2 regions of the Streptomyces griseochromogenes genome follow, and region 2 is predicted to be linked to the other one. Evidence: riboswitches for the same ligand, from Rfam matches in the RefSeq annotation. Region 2 holds a riboswitch; the other holds the start of a gene.

Region 1 (4,408 bases), 3.1 Mb from region 2:
CCCGCCTCCGCCGACGCGACCCCCTGCGAGGACGACCGACATGGCTGACGAACTCGAACTGCTCCGCGGCGCCAACCCGGTGCCGGTCGACGGCCCCCACTTCGGCGAGGGACCACTGGACCACCGTGCCGAGCGGCGGCTCGAACGGCTGCTGCACGAGGACCGCCGACGGCGCCGCATCCGGCTCGTTCCGCCGCTGCGCGGCAGTACCCCGCGTGCCCGGCTGCTCTGGGGCCTCGCCGCCACCGCCGTCGTCCTCGTGATCGCCCTCGACGCGGTGCTGGGCGGTGCGAGCACCCCGCGGGCCGTCGCCGCGCCGCGACCGCTGGCCGTCCACGTCCCCTCCGTGCCCGTGCCGCTGACCGAGATGGTCGCCCTTGCCGACGCTGCCGCGTCGGGCGGGTCACCGGGCCTGCGCAAGGGCACGCACGTGCAGTCATGGAGCCTCAGCCTGGGCGACGACGTGCCCCCCGTCACGCTTCCCGAGGAGCGGGTGGTGCGCTGGAGGGCGGACGCCACCCACACCGAACTGGTCGTGGCCACCGACCCGCGCAGGCCCGGCCGTCCGGTCCTCACCGACGAGGGCGACGCCCCGCACCTGGTGGCGGACGGCCATGTGATCAGCCGGACCACATACCCGCCGATGTGGAGCGACGCCCCGCCCGAGGCAACCCCGCCGCACACCGCGGCGGCCCTGAGCGCCTACCTCACCGAGATCGCCCGTCCCCAGACCGACCGCGGCACGGCGCCGCTGAGCACCCCGGAACTCTTCGACGCCGTCGCGGAACTGCTCGACCACTGGACCCTCGGCGCCCACGAGTCGGCCGCCCTCGTCCGGCTGTTCGCCGAGGCCGAGGGGCTGCGGCCGGCCGGCGAGGTGACCGACCGCCTCGGCCGCCCCGGCAGGGCCTACGTGTACGACAGCGGCGGTGTCCGGCGCATGCTGATCCTGGAACCGCGCACCGGTGCCGTCCTCGGCATGGAGGACACCTCCACCAAGGACGACCCCGCATACGGACTGAAGGCCGGCGACGTCATGGGCTACAGCGCCTGGATGCGCTGATCACACTCCGAGCTGCCGGGCGGCGGCGGTCACGGTCTGCTCCAGCAGCGTGGCGATCGTCATCGGGCCGACACCGCCCGGCACCGGAGTGATCAGGGAGGCCCGCTCCACGGCCGAGTCGAAGTCGACGTCGCCGATGTTGCCGGGGTTGTAGCCCGCGTCGACGACGACCGCGCCCGGCTTGATGTCCTGCCCCCGGATCAGCTTCGGCCGCCCGACGGCGGCGACCACGATGTCGGCCTCCCGGACCGCGGCGGACAGGTCCTGGGTGCGGGAGTGACAGTACGTCACGGTCGCGTCCCGGGCGAGGAGCAGCATGCCCACCGGCTTGCCGAGGATCGCGCTGCGGCCCACCACCACGGCCCGCTTCCCGGCCGGGTCGACGTCGTACTCGTCCAGCAGCCGCAGGATGCCGCCGGGCGTGCAGGACACGAACCCCGGCAGGCCGAAGCTCATCGTGGCGAAGGAGGCGAAGGTGACACCGTCGACGTCCTTCTCCGGCGCGATCGCCTCGAACGCGGCCCGCTCGTCCACGTGATCGCCGACCGGGTGCTGGAGCAGGATGCCGTGCACGGCCGGGTCGGCCGACAACTCCCGCAGGGTGCCGACGAGTTCGGCGGTGGTCGTGGCGGCGGGCAGCGCCACGTGACGGGATTCGATGCCGGCCTTGCGGCAGCGGTTCTGCTTCATGCGGACGTAGGTGACCGACGCCGGGTCCTCGCCGACCAGCACCGTGGCCAGACAGGGCGCGCTGCCCGTCCGCTCGGTGAGATCGGCGGCCCTCTTCGCGGTCTCCTCGACGACGCGGCGGGCGAGTGCGGTGCCGTCCATGAGGCGGGCCTGAGTCATGTGCGCTCCTGAGCTGGTTGACCTTCATCGCCCAGGCGCGCGGCATCGACCTCGGGCCGCTCCCCGGTGGTACTCCACCTCAGCGCCAGTCACGGCCCGCGTACAGCCTAACCGAGACGGCGCGACCCGAACGAAACCCCGGGGCGGGACGCCACAGAGGCGGTAGGTCCTCTCGCCACGGTCCGCCCCGGAGGAGTCATGCGACGGCGACCGACCGTAGCGTCGGGCCGGGGAGACGAGGGGAGACGTGTGATGACCCGTGAGGGTGGTTTACAGATCCCGTTTCGTGTGAAGGAGCTGGCCCCAAGTCGCTTGTAGGTCAAGTGTGTTGTGCGATGAGTACACACGACATGAGCACTCCGGACGTGAGCATTCCGAGCACGAGGGCGACGGACGCGCTGCCCTCACGGCGCGCCGTGGTCACGGCGACCGGTGCCTCGGCGCTCTCCGCCGGACTCACCGCCGCTTCCGCCGCGCCCGCGACCGCGCTGAGCCCGGCCACCGCACCTTCGACGGCACCGGCCGCGGCGCCGCCCGGCACCGATCCCCGCGCGTACACCACGGTCGCCCGCGCCATCTGTGTCTACGACGAGCACGACAGACCCCTCGTACCGGCCTACCTGAAGGTCATCGAGAACGGTCTGCCCGCCAGCCGGGCCAAGGCGACCAAGAAGGTCCTGATCGTCGGGGCCGGACCGGCCGGTCTGCTCGCCGCCGACCTGCTCCACCGGGCAGGCCACGAGGTCGTGGTGATCGAGGCCAACGGCAACCGCGTCGGCGGGCGTATCAAGACGTTCCGCAAGGGCGGTCACGAGAACGGGGAGCAGCCCTTCGCCGACCCCCGGCAGTACGCCGAGGCCGGGGCCATGCGGCTGCCCGACAGCCACCCCCTGCTCATGGCGCTGATCAAAAAGCTCGGCCTCCCGCTCCAGGAGTTCTACCTGGTGGACGTGGAGGTCGAGAACCCGACGAAGAAGGCCAACCGCGCCTGGATCCACGTCAACGGCGTTCACATGCGCCGGGCCGACTACGAGAAGAACCCCGAGAAGATCAACGACACCTTCGGTGTCACGGGCCCCGACCGCACGAAGACCGCGTCCGCCATCCTCGCCGACGCCCTCGAACCCGCACACCGGCTCATCCGCGGCAAGGAGGGCACGGCCCTCGTCGACGGATGGGCCGAGGTCCTCAAGCGGTACGGCCACTGGTCCATGTACCGGTACCTCACCGAGGTCGCCGGACTCGACACCAGGACCATCGACCTCGTCGGCACCGTCCAGAACCTGACCTCACGCCTGCACCTCTCCTTCACGCACAGCTTCCTGTCCGCCGCGCTGATCGACCCCAAGACCAAGTTCTGGGAGATCAAGGGCGGCACCGCGCTGTTCGCCGACGCGCTGTACGCGCGGGTGAAGGGGAAGGTACGGCTCGACAGGCGCGCCGTACGTGTCGAACGGCGCGCCGGCAAGGTCTGGGTGCACACCGTCTCCGAGGACTGCCGGACCGGCGAGGGCGGGGTCACGGAGGTCTTCGACGGCGACGAGGCGATCATCACCGTCCCCTTCTCCGGACTGCGCCACGTGACCTTCGACCCTCCGCTCGGCTACGGCAAGCGCCGGGCCGTCACGGAACTGCACTACGACGCCGCGACCAAGGTGCTGCTGGAGTTCTCCCGGCGCTGGTGGGAGTTCACGGAGGCGCAGTGGAAGGAGGCGCTGAACTCCATCGAGGACAACCTCTACGACAAGTACGGCAAGGGCTCGGTCCCACCGGGCCGGTACCTCGGCGCCCACAAGTCCGTGAAGGACCTGGGGGTGACGATCCCCGACGAACTCAAGAAGTGCTTCGCCGCGTTCCGGTCCGTCACGGGCGACCCGGCCGCCACCCACATCCGTGGCGGCGGCAACGTGAGCGACAACGCCAACCGCTTCATGTACTTCGAGCACGCGCACCCTCTGGAGGGCAGCGACGGAGGCATCGTGCTCGCCTCCTACAGCTGGTCCGACGACGCCCTCAAGTGGGATGCCTTCGCCGACGACGAGCGGTACCTGCGCGCTCTCGCCGGAGTGCAGGCCGTCTTCGGCCGCCGATGCGAGGTCTTCTTCACCGACAAGTGCAAGACCCAGTCGTGGATGCGCGACCACTACGCCTACGGTGAGGCCTCCGTGCTCCTCCCCGGCCAGCACACGGAACTGTTCCCCGACGTCCCCGCATCCGAGGGGCCGCTGCATTTCGCGGGGGACCACACGTCCATCAAACCCGCCTGGATCGAAGGCGCACTCGAGTCCGCCGTCCGGACGGCCTTGCTGGTCCACACGGGCTGACCGGGGGCAGGGCGGTCATACGGCGCGCTGTTCGCAGCGCCGACCGGAGCAGGCAGAAGGACGCCTGCAGACCCGCCGCGGAAACGGGCCCCCGCCGCCGGGCGGGGGCCCGGCCCAGCGCCGCACGGGCCGAGAAGGTCCAGGTCAGCCGAGAGCTGACCTGGACCCTCGC
Region 2 (4,408 bases):
GGTCCAGGCCCGCGGCCAGCAGCTGGGCGGCGGCCAGGCGGGTGTTGGCGCGCAGGTCCTTCGGGTCCTGCGGGACCGTGATCGCGTGCAGGTCGACGACCATGTAGAAGGCGTCGTGGGACTCCTGCAGGGACACCCACTGGCGGACGGCGCCGAGGTAGTTGCCGAGGTGGAACGAACCGGCGGTGGGCTGGATGCCGGAGAGCACGCGGGGTTGGTCAGCGGAAGCCATGTTTTTCATTGTCTCAGAGAGCTCGGGGGGTTCGGCGCATGGGGAACTGCGGGCCGTTGGTGGTCGCGCGCGCAGTTCCCCGCGCCCCTGAGTCGGCTGCCTCTGAGGGCGATGATCAGCCCAGGTCGATTTCGGGGTAGAGCGGGAACGCCGCCACCAGGTCCGTTGCCCTCTGGGCGATCTCCTGGGACACCTTCTCGTCGAGGACGTGGGCCGCCTTGGACGGGGCGCCCGACTTGGTGGTGCCCGGCTCGGCGGTGGTGAGGACGCGGTCGATGAGACCGGCGACCTCGTCCATCTCCGCCGTGCCGAGACCTCGGGTGGTCAGGGCGGGGGTGCCGATGCGGATGCCGGAGGTGTACCAGGCCCCGTTCGGGTCGGCCGGGATGGCGTTGCGGTTGGTGACGATGCCCGAGTCGAGAAGGGCGGCCTCCGCCTGACGGCCGGTGAGGCCATAGGAGGTGGCCACGTCGATCAGGTTGAGGTGGTTGTCCGTGCCGCCGGTGACCAGGGTGGCGCCGCGGCGCATCAGCCCCTCGGCGAGGGCGCGGGAGTTGTCGACGATGCGCTGGGCGTAGTCCTGGAAAGCGGGCTGCCGGGCCTCGGCGAGGGCGACCGCCTTCGCGGCCATGACGTGCGGGAGCGGGCCGCCGAGGACCATCGGGCAGCCGCGGTCGACCTGGTCCTTGAGGGAGTCGTCGCACAGGACCATGCCGCCGCGCGGGCCGCGCAGGGACTTGTGGGTCGTGGTGGTGACGATCTGGGCGTGCGGGACCGGGTCGAAGTCGCCGGTCAGGACCTTGCCGGCGACCAGGCCCGCGAAGTGGGCCATGTCCACCATCAGCGTCGCCCCGACCTCGTCGGCGATCTCGCGCATGATCCGGAAGTTCACGAGCCGGGGGTAGGCCGAGTAGCCCGCGACGATGATCAGCGGCTTGAACTCGCGGGCCTGGGCGCGCAGGGCCTCGTAGTCGATCAGGCCCGTGGCCGGGTCGGTGCCGTAGGAGCGCTGGTCGAACATCTTGCCGGAGATGTTCGGGCGGAAGCCGTGGGTGAGGTGGCCGCCGGCGTCCAGTGACATGCCGAGCATGCGCTGGTTGCCGAAGGCCTGGCGGAGCTCGGCCCAGTCGGCCTCGGAGAGGTCGTTGACCTGGCGGACGCCGGTCTTCTCCAGGAAGGGGGCCTCCACGCGGTCCGCGAGGACGGCCCAGAAGGCGACCAGGTTGGCGTCGATGCCGGAGTGCGGCTGAACGTAGGCGTGCCGGGCGCCGAAGAGCTCCTTGGCGTGCTCGGCGGCCAGCGACTCGACGGTGTCGACGTTGCGGCAGCCGGCGTAGAAGCGGCGGCCGATCGTGCCCTCGGCGTACTTGTCGCTGAACCAGTTGCCCATGGCGAGCAGGGTGGCCGGGGAGGCGTAGTTCTCGGAGGCGATCAGCTTGAGCATCTCGCGCTGGTCGGCCACCTCCTGGCCGATGGCGTCGGCGACGCCCGGTTCGACGGCGCGGATCACGTCCAGGGCGGCGCGGAAGGCGGTGGACTCGGTCGACAGGGGCTCGGGCATGGGGACCTCCGGACGGCGTGCGTACAGCGTTCACGTTCGGCCCAGGCGCACGGCACAGTTTCCCGCTCGGGCCGCTCCCCGATGGTCTGTCCCATCCCAGCGCGCCAGTCACGGCCCGCTGATCAGCCTACCGGGCGCGCCGGAACGCGCAGATCCCGCGTCCACCATGCGAGCGAGGATAGGAAGGGGGCCACCGTCCTAACCGGGAGAGGCCGTGACCACTGCTGAAGACCTCATCGCCGCCGCCGACGCGCACTGTGCGCCCACCTACCATCCGCTGCCCGTCGTCGTGGCCACGGCGGAGGGGGCCTGGATGACGGATGTGGAGGGGCGGCGGTATCTGGATCTGCTGGCCGGTTACTCGGCGCTCAACTTCGGCCACGGCAACCGGCGGCTGGTCGAGGCGGCCAGGCGGCAGCTGGAGCGGGTGACGCTGACGTCCCGAGCCTTCCACCACGACCGGTTCGCGGCGTTCTGCACGGAGCTGGCCGAGCTGTGCGGCATGGAGATGGTGCTGCCGATGAACACCGGCGTCGAGGCCGTGGAGAGCGCGGTGAAGACGGCCCGGAAATGGGGGTACCGGGTGAAGGGGGTGCCCGCGGAGATGGCGAAGATCGTGGTCGCGGGCGGCAACTTCCACGGCCGTACGACGACCGTGATCAGCTTCTCGACCGATCCGGAGGCCCGGGCGGACTTCGGGCCGTACACGCCGGGGTTCGAGATCGTGCCGTACGGAGATCTGACCGCGATGCGGTCGGCGCTCACCGAGAACACCGTCGCCGTGCTGCTGGAGCCGATCCAGGGCGAGTCGGGGGTGATCGTGCCGCCGGCGGGCTATCTGCCCAGGGTGCGGGAGCTGACTCGCGAGCGGAACGTGCTCTTCATCGCCGACGAGATCCAGTCGGGCCTCGGCCGGACCGGGCGGACCTTCGCGTGCGAGCACGAGGGCGTCGTACCGGACATGTACGTGCTCGGGAAGGCGCTGGGCGGCGGGATCGTGCCGGTGTCGGCGGTGGTGTCGAGCGCGGCGGTGCTCGGGGTGTTCCGGCCGGGCGAGCACGGGTCGACGTTCGGCGGGAATCCGCTGGCCTGCGCGGTGGCGCTGGAGGTGATCGCGATGCTGCGCTCGGGCGAGTTCCAGGCGCGGTCGGCCGAGCTGGGGGTGCGACTCCACCGCGAGCTGGGCTCCCTGCTCGCCACGGGCCGGGTGACGGCGGTGCGGGGGCGCGGGCTGTGGGCGGGTGTGGACATCGCGCGGAAGGTCGGCACCGGGCGGGAGGTGTCGGAGCGGCTGATGGACCGGGGTGTGCTGGTGAAGGACACCCACGGGTTCACCATCCGGATCGCTCCGCCGCTGGTCATCTCCGAGGAGGATCTGGACTGGGGGATCGCCCAGCTGGGCGCGGTCCTGGGGGCCTAGAGGATCACGTGCGGCAGGAAGCGGGCGTACTCGTCGGTGATCAGGCCCGAGGACTCGCGGATGCCGAGGCCGGCCGGCTCGTCCTGGACGACCCAGGCGCCGAGGACGACGTGGTTGCCGTCGAAGGTCGGCAGCGGGGCGAACTGCTGGTAGCAGCAGGGTTCGTCGCGTACGACCGCGGGTGCGCCGGGCTCGTGGACGGTCACGCCCGCACCCTCGCGGCCCAGCAGGGGCTTCGCGACGTAGCCGCCCGCGTCGGCCAGCTCGCGCGGGCCGTCCAGGTAGGCGGGCAACAGGTTCGGGTGGCCGGGGTACAGCTCCCAGAGGATCGCCAGCAGGGCCTTGTTGCTCAGGAGCATCTTCCAGGCGGGTTCGATCCACAGGGTGCTGCCGGTGCCGCCGCCGTTGTCGAGGGTGTCGAGGACGTGCCCGGCGAAGTGGTCGGTGGTCAGCCACTCCCAGGGGTAGAGCTTGAAGATGCTGCGGATGAACCGCAGTCCGTTGTCGACGAAACGGCCGGAGAGGGTGTCCCAGCCGATCTCCTCCATGGAGATCCAGTCCGTGTCCAGGCCGGCCTGCTCGGCGGTCTCCTTCAGGTAGGCGACCGTCATCAGGTCCTCGCCGAGTTCGTCGGCGGAGGAGTGCGCGAAGTGCAGGGGGCTGCCCGGCGGGAGCAGCCCGGCCTGCTTCCGCCAGGCGTCGACGAGGCGTTCGTGCAGGGAGTTCCACTGGTCGGCGCCGGGGAAGCGCTCCTCCATCCAGAACCACTGCGGGGAGGCGGCCTCGACCAGCGAGGTCGGGGTGTCCGCGTTGTACTCGAGCAGCTTGGCCGGGCCCGTGCCGTCGTACCGCAGGTCGAACCGGCCGTAGACGGACGGCAGTTCGGCGCGGCGGCGCCAGGCCTCGGTGACGGCCTCGGCGATGCGCGGCTCGGTGATGCCGAGGTCGGCGAGGCGGTTCTTCGCCACGATGTGCTCGGCCGCGGCGAGGCACATGCGGTGCAGCTCCTCGACGGTCTCCTCCAGCGCCTCGATCTCGTCCAGGCCGAAGACGTAGTAGGCGCTCTCGTCCCAGTAGGGGCGCAGCGAGCCGTCGGGGTGGCGGGTGAGGGGGTAGACGAGCCCCTGTTCCTCGACGGTCTGCTGCCAGCCGGGGCGGGGGGTGGTGGTACGGCGTTCCATGCGGCGGATTCCCC

What was found. A riboswitch is a leader RNA that binds a small molecule or an ion and turns the genes downstream of it on or off. The one in region 2 is predicted to bind ZMP and ZTP.
Region 1: another riboswitch for ZMP and ZTP. It lies ahead of AVL59_RS17775 (bifunctional 5,10-methylenetetrahydrofolate dehydrogenase/5,10-methenyltetrahydrofolate cyclohydrolase); the one in region 2 lies ahead of AVL59_RS04975 (glycine hydroxymethyltransferase).

Annotation. Positions count from the first base shown of each region.
Region 1 covers NZ_CP016279.1:4,195,368-4,199,775, forward strand. The annotation lists gene AVL59_RS17765 (RNA polymerase sigma factor) at 1-48, shown strand, start outside; gene AVL59_RS17770 (CU044_5270 family protein) at 41-1,063, shown strand; gene AVL59_RS17775 (bifunctional 5,10-methylenetetrahydrofolate dehydrogenase/5,10-methenyltetrahydrofolate cyclohydrolase) at 1,064-1,912, opposite strand; ZMP/ZTP riboswitch at 1,935-2,015, opposite strand; gene AVL59_RS17780 (flavin monoamine oxidase family protein) at 2,263-4,236, shown strand.
Region 2 covers NZ_CP016279.1:1,046,209-1,050,616, reverse strand. The annotation lists gene trpS (tryptophan--tRNA ligase) at 1-241, opposite strand, end outside; gene AVL59_RS04975 (glycine hydroxymethyltransferase) at 348-1,793, opposite strand; ZMP/ZTP riboswitch at 1,826-1,915, opposite strand; gene rocD (ornithine--oxo-acid transaminase) at 2,008-3,213, shown strand; gene AVL59_RS04965 (glutathionylspermidine synthase family protein) at 3,210-4,394, opposite strand.